One region of the Colwellia sp. PAMC 21821 genome, then DNA from elsewhere that is predicted to be linked to it. Evidence: predicted binding sites of a transcription regulator. Region 1 holds the regulator's gene; each other region holds the start of a gene.

Region 1 (3,202 bases):
TTTGAGCAAACGTTGCAAGATGGTAGCCCAATAAATTTACAAGCCAATGAAATTCGGTATGAACCCAGTATGAACACCGTGGTTATTTCAGGTAATGCACTTCTACGCCAAGAAGGTAGTGAAGTTAGCGGCAGTAAAATCACTTATAATTTTGACACCGAATATGTCAATGCTGAAAGCCTAGATAACGCTAAAGTAGAAACGGTATTACAGCCAAAAAATAAAACTGAACTGCCTAAAAAATCTAAGGACAAGCAAGAGTAAATGTCAACTTCAACATTATCAGCAACCGGTCTTGCAAAAGCCTACAAAGGCAGAAAAGTCGTTAAAAACGTCAGTATGAAAGTGTCCGCCGGACAAATAGTTGGCTTATTAGGTCCCAATGGCGCGGGTAAAACTACCTCCTTTTATATGATTGTTGGCTTAGTCAATAACGACAGTGGCTCAATAGTGTTAAACGGTGAAGACTTAACCTTGTTGCCGATGCATGAGCGCGCGCGCAAGGGCATCGGCTATTTACCACAAGAAGCCTCTATTTTTCGCAAGTTATCTGTTTATGACAACATTATGGCTATTTTACAAACACGTAAAAGCCTAAGTGATGTTGAGCGAGAAGAAAAACTTGAACATTTATTAGAAGAATTTAACATCGGTCATATCAAAGATAACTTAGGTATGAGTTTATCTGGCGGTGAACGCCGACGTGTTGAAATAGCTCGCGCTTTAGCGGCAGACCCTAAATTTATTCTACTTGATGAACCCTTTGCTGGTGTTGACCCAATTTCAGTAGGTGATATAAAAAAAATTATCCTACACTTAAAAGAACGCGGCATTGGTATTTTGATCACTGATCATAATGTACGAGAAACACTCGATGTTTGTGAACATGCTTATATCGTTAGTCATGGTGAACTGATCGCTGAAGGTAATTCTAATCAAATACTTGCGAATCAACATGTAAGAGATGTATACCTTGGTGAACAATTCACGCTATAGTGAATAACACACTTAAGCGGTACAAAATTAATGTATTTCAACAGGGAAATGAAAACGTAAATGCGTCCTACTCTGCAACTCCGTATCGGACAACAATTAACGATGACCCCGCAATTGCAGCAGGCGATCAAGCTACTGCAATTATCGACTTTGGATCTCCAGCAAGAAATTCAAGAAGCACTCGAAAGTAATCCTTTACTTGAAATTGATGAATCTTTTGATAATAACTCTGAAAGTACCCCTGACAATTTAGAAGAAGCATACTCGGCAGGCGTTGGCGAAAGTAAAGAAATGGCCTCCTCCGATGGTAGCGAAGATTCTGCCCCCAGTATCGATGAAATTAGCTCCTCAGAAGGTTTAGCCAAAACCGATATTCCCGAAGAATTAAACAGTGATAGCACTTGGGATGATAACTTTAGTGCTAGCGCTAGCAGCGGCGGTGTTGGTCACGCATCAGAAGATTATACCTATCAGGGTGAAACGAAAGACTCACTACAAGACCACCTTATGTGGCAAATGCAACTCACGCCATTTAGCGATACCGACAGAACCATTGCCATCGCCATTATTGAAGCCATTGATGAAGCCGGCTATTTAACGGTGACCGCAGATGAGATCTTAGAAAGCGTTGGTATAGACGATGTAGAACTCGATGAAGTTGAAGTGGTACTAAAACGAATTAACGTTTTTGATCCCGTTGGCGTGGCTGCCCGTTCAATTCCTGAGTGTTTACTTATCCAGCTCAATCAATTTGCGAAAGATACGCCTTGGCTAGCAGAAAGTAAATTAGCCGTCACTGAGCACATTGACTTGCTTGGTAATCGCGATTATCGACAATTGATGCGTAAATTGCGCATTAAAGAAGATCAATTACGCGAAGTTATTCGCTTGATCCAATCTTTAGATCCTCGCCCGGGTGATAGCGTCATAAAAAGTGAAGAACAATACGTAATTCCTGATGTCTCCGTTGAGAAGAAAAATGGTCGTTGGACGGTAGAGCTCAATCCCGATACAGCACCTAAATTATCAGTTAATCAACAATATGCCGCCATGTCTAGGTCAATGAAATCATCTGCTGATAGTCAGTTCATTCGCTCGAATTTACAAGAAGCAAAATGGTTTATCAAAAGTTTAGAAAGTCGCAATGATACCTTATTAAAAGTTTCAAATTGCATTGTACAACGCCAACAAGGTTTCTTTGAACATGGTCCTGAAGCTATGCGACCTATGGTGTTAAATGATATTGCAGAAGCTGTAGACATGCATGAATCAACCATTTCTCGTGTTACGACACAAAAATACATGCACACACCGAGAGGCATTTTTGAGCTTAAATACTTTTTCTCTAGCCACGTAAGTACTGAAAATGGCGGTGAGTGCTCTTCAACAGCTATTCGTGAATTAATTAAAAAACTCGTCGCTGCCGAAATACCCGCAAAGCCATTAAGCGACAGTAAAATCGCAGATATATTAGCTGAACAAGGTATAAAAGTAGCGAGGAGAACCATTGCCAAGTATCGAGAGTCGCTCTCTATACCGCCGTCAAATCAACGTAAAAGCCTATTGTAGGCAGTCTTATTCACCAAAAAAGAGGAATGAAGCATATGCAAATTAATCTTACTGGACACCATGTCGATGTTACCGACTCATTACGTGATTATGTTAATGGCAAGTTTGAAAAGCTAGAACGTCATTTTGAGCATATCAATAATGTACATGTAGTATTAACCGTAGAAAAATTGAATCAGATTGCCGAATCTACTGTGCACTTAAGTGGCTCAGAGGTTCACGCGAAGGCCGAGCATAATGATATGTATGCATCAATTGATGCATTAATTGATAAGCTAGATCGCCAAATCCTGAAATACAAAGGCAAAATTAACAAACATTAGCGCCAAGTCGCTTTAGGTTTTATAAGTTTATGAAGTTGCAAGACATTTTATCCCCGGACTGCACTATTTGTGCAGCACCGGGTTCCAGTAAAAAACGCATTCTAGAATACTTAAGTAGCCTGGCCGCCGATAAATTGGCTGACCATGACACATTTCAGCTATTAGAAAGCCTAGTTAAGCGTGAAAGAATGGGGTCAACTGGCATAGGTAATGGCATTGCTATACCGCATGGTCGTTTGGAAAATGCTACACAGCCCATTGCCGTGGTAATAACGACAGAAGAAGCAATTGATTTTGACGCTATTGATCATCGC
Region 2 (3,202 bases), 400 kb from region 1:
ATGCATTAACCTTAGTCCAATCAATACCAACATAATTACATTGGCAATGACACCCATTAAGAAGAAGTAACTGCGAGGGCTCGGATTTTTTTCGGTTGCAATAGCATAGTACAACACCATATGGATAATTCTCGAGGCAACATAAACCCATACGCATATCGCAAAAATGGGGCTTTGAAAGTTAAGAACAAAGGCGAAAAGCACGGTACTTACGAATAGTGTACTGTTCTCTAGTGTGTTGTGATATGTACGATGGGCTCTAAATATAAAGCTATCGTGAGATAAGTTTTCGTCCATTTTCCCAGGGATGGCATTTGGTTGCTTTGCCTTGCTATAGGTAGCCACCGCCCACTGAACAAGCACCATCACTAAGTATAGGTAAAACCCCAAATATGCCGAATTACTCACTGCAATCATTATCTTTCCTTATTATCTATTTGTGAATATTAAAAAGCAATTATCATACCGAACATAACTAACTGATATTAACATATATATAGTTCTATCATTATTAATGTCATATAGAAAATACAATCACAGTTGTAAAAAATACTTGCATACTTTGGTACAAATAATTACTCCTTAAACTCCAATTTTCTATCTTAGACTTTCAATATAATTCAAGTAAGGACCCTATTTATAAGCACCATGTTATTCTACAAAATTAATTATTATGCTAGGTAAGCAGTAAAATTTGGAATAATAGTTATCAAATTAACGATAACATTGATTATAGTCGGTTAGGTATTCTAAAAGCAGTCGTACAATCTAAGCTATCTATTTTATGCTGGGAATGGAACTCTCATCGTTTACTCAATGAATAAAATTTGTTCAACAGTTAGCAATAAAAAAAGGCCTGTAAGGCCTTTTTATTTTTTAAAACTGACTAGCTAATAACTAACAATCAGTGTCTTTAGCATTTACGCCTTCTTTTGCGTCTTCACAAGCATCTTCAATGGCATTACCAGCATCCGTTGCCATGTCACCGACTTTATCGCCTGCGTCTTCAACGGCGTTACCAGCGTCATGTACCATTTTATCTACTTTTTCACCGGCTGTTTCAGCTTTGTCGTCACTACATGCAGCTAATCCAAATACTGCTACGAATGTGATAAGTGTTGTTGATAATTTTTTAATAAAAGTCATATTTATTTCCCTAAATTTTTGGTGATTTACCACGAATGGCATTGGCGATTAATGAGATAACCAACAACACAACGAAGATGAAAAATATAATTTTGGCAATACCTGCTGCTGCTCCTGCTATACCACCAAAACCAAATATCGCTGCAATGATCGCAACGACTAAAAATGTAAGTGCCCAGTTCAACATAGTATTCTCCTTTGATTTGTTTAGTTACAAACTACCACTAACTTAATGCTTTATTCGTGCCAACTATATAAAAAATATAAGTCATTGATAAAAATGAAATATAATTAATACCACGTCATTAATACATAATGCAATTTTTAGTTCATTGAAATATTTACAGACTAAGTCTGTATAACTTTCAGCAAAGAACAGTCACAAATGAACATCACAGAAAGATATTAAACAATTGAACTTATAAGTTCTTTTAGACAATATTAGCCAACTATCGAAATAAAAGTAAACTTAAACTAATATCTATATTACTTGATCTCAAGCTATTTGAAATTTTCAAAAAGAACGCTCAATTGAGCGTTCTTTTTGTCAACACAGATACTACTTCAAAACCTGGTCAGTACTTATCTCAATTTACACTGTGAACAGCATCATTTTCTATCTTCCTTATTATCAAACACGATAATAACTTCAACTTTATCATCGGTCTTGAATTTTTTTTCTAATAGCTTTTACTACTGAAAACAAAAAAATGTCTGGTTAATTTAATTCTCTGAGCCAACAAGTTTGAATTTAATACCATCTGCAACATATGCAAAATAAGACAAAAAGCCAATCCAGAGTAAGGTTGTACCCAGCATTTCTAAGAACTCTTCTACTACTTTAAATGTATGTGATACAAAATAGGCGCGCTCTATTTCAAAGTAGTCTTGAACTAATTTGTAGTAAGTGTCTACTTCATCTAGGCCTTCAACAAAATCAAGACTTTGAGCTACTATCCAACAACCAAACCCTAAAAAAAGATATCTAAACAGGTTTAATTTCCAAAACTCCATCCATAAAAATAAGGCTATAGCTAAACCGCACAATGCGAATATAGGGGCAATAAAGGTATGCCAAGAAAAAGAAGGGTTTTGCAATAAAAGGCCTACCACGTCGCCTTGCTCGCTATTACCACTTTTGGCCATTCGTTCTAATACACCACCCAACTTTTCATGGATTGCAGCAAAATCATCTATACCGATGAAGAGAAAAAACAAACCGATCAATATCCAGCCGCAAGTTTTAAAGGTAGAAATATGACGTTTTTGAACTGCAGCGATTAATAATACTGTTACTCCTAACAGTTGCGCTTGAATAGACGAAAACCAAGTAGGAATAGAATTTTCTCTAGCAACATTCCATATACGACGAAATTGTTTGTCACCCAAGACATCCATATAATTAAAAATATAGTCTAAAGCGACCAGGGTAAATTCAGAAAACAGACAAAACGTAAAAACAATTTTAATCCATTTTTGCATATTTATTTCTTTGATATTATCTTCGGTCATGATCTCTGTCAGCCCTTAATTGTTATAAAAATACAAGCCATCAAGTGTCGATTGATTGTAATCTAAGTTCTTCTTTTGTCAAATAAAACACTTATAAAACAAAAAAAAAGAGTACTCATTTGAGCACTCTTTTTACAACCAAAAAACAACTTTAATACTTCAGATGTTTTTCATCTGTTGCTTATTATTTACTTAACGCTTGTACCTACAACCACTCCGGTATTAGGTAATTTACAGCTAAATGAACCCTTAGTACCGCTCATGCCGTTTAATAACCAGCTATTGTTTAGGTTAGATTTATTATCATCTTTGCTGTTTGATGAACTGTCATCATCATCTTTAGATGAACTGTCATCATCATCTTTAGATGAACTGTCGTCATCATCTTTAGATGAACTGTCGTCATCATCTTTAGATGAACTGTCGTCATCATCTTTAGATGAACTGTCGTCATCATCTTTTGATGAACTATCGTCGTCATCTTTAGATGAACTGTCGTCGTCATCATTGTTCACTTTACAACTATCAACATCAGCTTTAGATG
Region 3 (3,202 bases), 2.0 Mb from region 1:
ATTTCTTGTAACGGCAGCATTTATAGGCCCTGGGACAATAATTACTGCGTCAATGGCAGGGGCAAATTATGGCTTAGCGCTTGTATGGGCTTTGCTGTTTGCAATGTTTGCCACGTTAATTCTACAAGAAATGGCGGCAAGACTTGGTATCGTTAGTCAACAAGGTTTAGGGGAAAATATACGGCAGGCAATAAAACAACCTTTTATAAAAGCGTTTGTTGTTGTGCTTGTTGTCAGTGCTATTGTTATAGGTAATGGAGCCTACCAAAGTGGTAACATTTCAGGCGCTAGTTTAGGTTTAGTTAGTGTGGCAGAGCAGCTTGGTTGGACCGTTACTTTTGTTGAAACTTTATTTCCGTTGGTTATTGGAATTTGTGCTTTTGTTTTACTTATTACCGGAAGTTACAAGGTAATTGAGCGGGCTTTAGTCGTATTAGTTGGCTTGATGAGCGTTGCATTTATTGTGACATTTTTTTTAAGCCAACCTCAATGGCACGAATTAATCACCAGTTTTGTTGCATTTAAATTACCTACCGGCGCAACCTTGACGGTTATTGCACTGATTGGCACTACCGTAGTGCCTTATAATTTATTTTTACATGCCTCTACGGCTAGTACAAAGTGGCAGTCAGTTAAAGACATACCGACAGCAAGAAAAGACTTATTTGTCTCTATTCCGCTCGGCGCTTTGATCTCAGTCGCTATTCTTTCTACTGCTGCTTCTGCATTTTTTGGCAAGCAAATAAGCTTACAAAGTGCTGCTGATATTGCCCCTGCGCTACAGCCGTTATTTGGTCAGTCAGCTAGCCTATTTCTTGGAATTGGACTCTTTGCAGCGGGAATATCATCTTCAATAACAGCACCTTTAGCGGCTGCTTTTGCCTTAAGTGGTATTTTAAATTTAGACAAACACCTTAATGCGCTCGGTTTTCGATTAACCTGGATGGTAATTTTAATTATTGGTGTTGTCGTTAGTAGCCTTGGTTTTAAACCTGTCGCTGTTATTTGGTTCGCCCAAGTAGCGAACGGGATCCTTTTACCATTGGTAAGTGTTTTTCTATTATGGATCATGAATACAGCTGTTATGGGTAATTACCGTAATAATTTATGGCAGAACATTGCAGGTGTTGGCGTTATTTTTATCACGTTGTTATTAGGCGGGCGTAGTTTAATGTCAGCGTTTGGTTTGTTGTAGTTATTTATCACAAACAATTCAAAACGATAAAAGCCAAACTGAATGATTGGCTTTTATCGTTTTGAAGTAAAATAATAGGCTTTTTAAGTTACTTTATTATTAAATTATTTTTAATGGCTTAAGACAACAATAACTTACCATCGCATATTATTTTTCGACGTCAAAAGCGCCTTTTAAATTATTAGCAAAGGCGATAAATTTCTCTTTAATGGTTCTTTTAATCTCAACGTTTAATGACCCTAATACCACTCGACCTTCGATGGTAATAACAGGTGCTTGCTTTGTCGCCATGGAAGGGGCTTTATTTTCTATACTGCTAATAATGCCATAAGACTTGCAAACCACATTAACATTATCAGGCACAAAAATTTTATTACTGCCTAAAATACAATTTAATTTAATCGTCACGTGTTGATGTTGAAAAATAGCGTCGGTAAAGTCGAGTATTGCTTCGCCTAAAATATTATTTAGCGTGATGGTTTTTGGAACACTCCATTGGCCGCTGCGCTCTATATTACCTAAAATACTTTTGAGGCTTAAATTCTCATCACTGTCTGCGTTACTGTAACTAGGGGTAAACTGATGGGCTTTATTAGCATTATATGTAGTGTCTGCTTTTAAGGTTAAATCAGCAACGAGATCGATAATTTCTTGATGAGAGTTACTACTCATCGCTTGATCAAGCCGGCGCTCGAAAGCTTCTGCAGAAATAACGCCGTGACTATAGTTAAATATTAACTGATCTATGGTTTCTTCTCGTACTTGTTCAATGGGTCGATCTTCAAGAATTACTGACATGTGTGACTCCGTTGCTGGTATTTTTGTTTTGTATTAATGTCTGTGTAGTAAGTATAAGCAAAGATAAAGCCAAACTTTAAAATCATTAAAATACAATTAGTTATAATTTTAAATTGTTTAAGTTACTGTGAAAGTCACCATTATTTAGTAAAAACAGTTAATTATTGAACAACCTTATGCTGCTTTAATACCCAGTTAATTATGTCTATAAACTCTTTTACATTTACTTAGCGTGCTAACTAATGTTAGTATTGAACCTATTAGTTAGCACGCTAAGTAGTTAGAGGTAATAATGACCACTCAAGTTCCGTTCTATGAATCACTCGATTTAACACTGTGCGGCAATATGGGACGTGTACATCGTTTATGTCGAGATGTAGTGACAATTGCTGTTGAACCCCTTGGCTTAACGCAATCTCGTTGGACCGCTTTAATACATATAAATATGCTTAAAGAAGGTGTTACGCAGCTTGAATTAGCACAAAGTTTAGGTATAGAAATGCCGTCACTCACGCGAACCATTAAGCAATTAGAAGCGCAGTTGCTCATCACTCGGTGTGTAGATGATCATGATAAACGTAGTAAAAATATTTACTTTACCGAGCAAGGTCGTAAAACCTTGCAGACATTAAAAAAGAAAATAACCGATATTAAAAATCAACTCTATAGTGGCTTCACAAGTGAACAATTGGACATTATGGCCCATGGCTTAATTAAAATGGAAAAAAACGCCCAAAGTTGTATTGAAGATCATATTAAGAATAAGGCAAATAAATGACACCAGATGAGAAATTTTCGCGCTATGTAAGACTTTCCCTTATCGGGTTCGTTTTCGTATTCATTTACTATTTAATAGCCGATATTTATTTACCCGTAACGCCACAAGCTCGCGTTTATCATCCTGTAGTACAAATATCACCACAAATTAATGGTCGAGTAACTAAAGTGTTAGTTAGCAATAACCAACAAGTAAAAGCTGGCGATGTATTATTTAGCATAGACCAAGGTCCATATAGCTTGGCATTTGAGCAAGCGCAGTTATTGCTTGATGATGCCACGCTGCAAAATAAACGTCTCGATACTAATGTTAAAGTGATTGAGGCGAACATAAGCGCCGCAAAAGCTAAGCAACATGAACAAAAGCTGTTAAAAAATAGAGGTGAGAAGCTTTATAAAAACAACTCCATATCAGAGCAAGCGCTAGAAAGT
Region 4 (3,202 bases), 2.1 Mb from region 1:
ACCTATGAACATGCTAAAACTACTCTTTAAAGTTTTGCCTTGGCGGTCTAATTTAGCGCAAGTGGTTTCAACCGGTTGGCAAACTATTCCTGTACCGGTAATTTGTGTTATTCAAGGGCGCTGTTGGGGTGGCGGTTTACAAATTGCTTTAGGCGCCGACTTTAGATTTGCCACGCCAGACAGCTCGCTATCGATTCTAGAAGGTAAATGGGGCTTAATACCTGATATGGGCGGCACAATAGCACTGCGCGACCTTATGCCGATTGATCAAGCAAAAAAACTCGCCATGACAGCAGAGATGTTTACTGGCGAACAAGCATTAGCTTTAAATCTAGTGACTGAATTAACAGCAACGCCACTAGCCGATGCACAAGTTTTCGCGCTTTCCTTAATGTCACAATCTCCAGATGCGATTGCGGCAAATAAAAAGTTATACAACAAAAGTTGGAAAGGTAGTAAAGGCTGGGCGTTATTTAGAGAGTCTTACTATCAAATCAGAATTTTAATGGGAAAAAATGTACACCGTAAAATTTATAATCAAACTCATGACGCTGAACAGCATAAGCCATTTTTAACGCGCAAGAAGTGGTAGATTAGGCACTATTAAAATCAACAATATTTGTGCAATAGCATTACGCATGATATCGGCTATTTTTACATTTTCGGTGTTTTACAAACGAGATTGATGTCATTCTAGTTTAAGAAAAGCGTTTTTATTTTAATAAACAGTCCGTTTTGCCAAAAAAACCTACGGGGTCAGTAAAACCTACGGGGTCAGGTCTTGTACTTTGCGACAATGCGACTAATTTGAGAATAATGCAAACCAAAGTAGTCGCCGACCTGCTTTTGCGTATAACCGCCAGAGCCATAAGCACTTACCAAACTGGCAAATGCTTTTTGATGATAATCGATAACATTGTTTTACATCGGTTTATTCAGGCATGCCGCATTCTATACTCAATTTCGACATTAATGAAACCAACCTAAGATTGTTTCTTAAATCGACGTGATGCTAGACCTATCAAGCCTAATGCAAAAATAGCTAAAGTAGAGGGTTCTGGAACTTTGATATTTAAAGTGCCATTCTGAGTATCTACAAAATTAGGTAAATTTGGATTAGTATCTTTAATTAAATCAAACTGACTGTCTATAAACGACGCACTCCCCCCCTGGAAATCCGCATCCCCCATGATTCTACTGCTGAATAACACTTGACCTTCCGCGACGAAAAACCCTTGAATATCAAACCCCCCATTAGGTAAAGGAATATGTTTGAATAATTCAAAACCACCATTGGATATTCTCGCACCAGGAGGACCTGAACTCAACACATCGTCACCTATACTTAAAGCCCCAAAAGAACCATCTTGTGTTGTGCTAATACCATCGAGTGTCGTAATAATTTCAGCAAGATAGTAAATTCCCCAATTAATATTGTATACCGGTTGAGACGATTCAATGGTCCATTCATAAGTAAGTGTCGAATCGGTACTGTTAAACTCAAAAGAGATTAAAGATGCATTTGCATAATTACTAATGGTCAATAGTAAGCCTAAAAAAGAGGCTTTAAATAATTTGAATTTCATGTTTATTCCTTAACATAAAGTGATCAGACCCGCGAGTATGCGGTGGGTAAATTATGTAATAACATTCTTTACTACATAACTAGTTACAACTGAAAACTCATTAGCACTATCAAATTATACAGCTAAAATAAACAGCAGGATGTTGCGAAAGGCTTCAAGAAGGACACAATGCATAAATCATGCTAAATATATTATTTTCATTACTTTTATACACATAGAAACATCAATTTTTTTTAACAATACAAGGTTGTAAAAGAACCTGACAAAGTAAGTTTTTGGCAAACCAACTAAAAATTGTGTAAAAATCGGGGGGGGCAAAGTAAAACTTAGCGTTAAATCTGTGGAGGCTATTCGGATTTTTTCTGTTTTTTTGGCAACATACGCCTGCCAGTTAGTGCTTTAATTTACTGTTGAAATATTCATTACTAGTAAAGCCTACGGGGTCAGGTCTTGTATTATGCTGATCCGCCATTATTTATTCACTCCCTATGTAACTTAGATAAGCTAAAATAACTTTAATCAGAAAATCAAAGAATGCAAAATGATAGACCTTGTCATTTACTTGAATTTAAAATAGAGAACAGATGTAAGTCATTGTTTTTTTTTATTTTTACATCTAAATATTGATAGTGTCAACAATTAAAGTAAAAGTGTCAGTAATAACGATATTTACCATATTTTAACAAATATGCAGATTCAAGCTGTTAATCTCAGTTATACAGGTTTGTAATTTTTATTCCACATCACTCTATACCAATACCTCGTATTAATTAATTTTTACCTTCAATGATATTCATAAATAGGATAAACGAGTGACCAGAGCTTCCGCTTAGCGCACAAGTGTTCATTTAATCTAATACGATTAATGGCTATAATATGCTCAAAACTGCCATAATAATAATTAATATTACGACCGTTTCACGGGTTCTTCATAAGTAATTTCACGAAAATATATGACGACTTATAAGATGAAGTTATTGATTATCGATAAGTTGTTTTTTCTCACCCAAAAACTCATCATAAAGCTTTTTATGGGCAGTTTTTGAAAAGGTATCTGTGCGATGTTCATATTGCGATATCCAATCAATTAGCATAGCTAAATTAGCGTCTTGCTCGGCTTTGGTTTTATATTTATGCGGTTCCCAAGGACGGTTTTTAGCGTTACTAATACAAAGTTTAATTGGTAGGTTTAAGAATATTACTTCGCTGCACTTATCTAGCGTGTGGATGAGTAAATCACTGTAGCAACCTTCTATCACCCACTGGTTATTTTGCTTAATAAAACGGTCTATTTCACTGACAGAGATATCGACACTTTGACGATGCGGCATAGGTGATTTATCTGTGATTGGAAGCCAGGCTAAGGTGTCTAAATCTAAATGAGCAAGTTGCTGATGTTCAGCGAGAGCTTTTGCCAAGCTAGACTTACCTGATGCCGAATTGCCAAAAATTACAATTCTTTTCACGTCACAACTCGCTTCCAACATAGTAATAAATTAGACCTTATTTTTTTTCGCTATTAGCAACACTATCCGTATCATTTGCCGAAGTACTTTCATCTGAGCTTTCATCCGAGCTTAGAGCTACATTAGCTTCAGCTTCTTGTGCAGCAATCG

Evidence for each region. The regulator sigma-54, encoded in region 1, starts transcription at its own class of promoters, with help from an activator protein. The targets are predictions, from matches to a motif close to GTTGGCACGNNNNTNGNNT.
Region 2: A3Q33_RS08165 (DUF1328 family protein) is a predicted target of sigma-54. The motif match lies at 1,379-1,397, and genes of this name have one in related genera.
Region 3: A3Q33_RS14875 (LiaF domain-containing protein) is a predicted target of sigma-54. The motif match lies at 2,049-2,067, and genes of this name have one in related genera.
Region 4: A3Q33_RS20875 (PEP-CTERM sorting domain-containing protein) is a predicted target of sigma-54. The motif match lies at 1,755-1,773, and genes of this name have one in related genera.

What each region holds. Positions count from the first base shown of each region.
Region 1 is NZ_CP014943.1:1,537,271-1,540,472, forward strand. It holds gene lptA (lipopolysaccharide transport periplasmic protein LptA) at 1-264, shown strand, start outside; gene lptB (LPS export ABC transporter ATP-binding protein) at 265-996, shown strand; gene A3Q33_RS06500 (RNA polymerase factor sigma-54) at 1,057-2,565, shown strand; gene hpf (ribosome hibernation promoting factor) at 2,601-2,888, shown strand; gene ptsN (PTS IIA-like nitrogen regulatory protein PtsN) at 2,918-3,202, shown strand, end outside.
Region 2 is NZ_CP014943.1:1,934,031-1,937,232, forward strand. It holds gene A3Q33_RS08155 (MAPEG family protein) at 1-417, opposite strand, end outside; gene A3Q33_RS08160 (hypothetical protein) at 898-1,146, opposite strand; gene A3Q33_RS08165 (DUF1328 family protein) at 1,157-1,333, opposite strand; gene A3Q33_RS08170 (DUF8692 domain-containing protein) at 1,870-2,658, opposite strand; gene A3Q33_RS08175 (SdrD B-like domain-containing protein) at 2,847-3,202, opposite strand, start outside.
Region 3 is NZ_CP014943.1:3,512,450-3,515,651, forward strand. It holds gene A3Q33_RS14870 (Nramp family divalent metal transporter) at 1-1,195, shown strand, start outside; gene A3Q33_RS14875 (LiaF domain-containing protein) at 1,343-1,993, opposite strand; gene A3Q33_RS14880 (MarR family transcriptional regulator) at 2,286-2,771, shown strand; gene A3Q33_RS14885 (HlyD family secretion protein) at 2,768-3,202, shown strand, end outside.
Region 4 is NZ_CP014943.1:3,606,669-3,609,870, reverse strand. It holds gene A3Q33_RS15250 (crotonase/enoyl-CoA hydratase family protein) at 1-592, shown strand, start outside; gene A3Q33_RS20875 (PEP-CTERM sorting domain-containing protein) at 984-1,586, opposite strand; gene A3Q33_RS15240 (AAA family ATPase) at 2,561-3,052, opposite strand; gene A3Q33_RS15235 (DUF2986 domain-containing protein) at 3,090-3,202, opposite strand, start outside.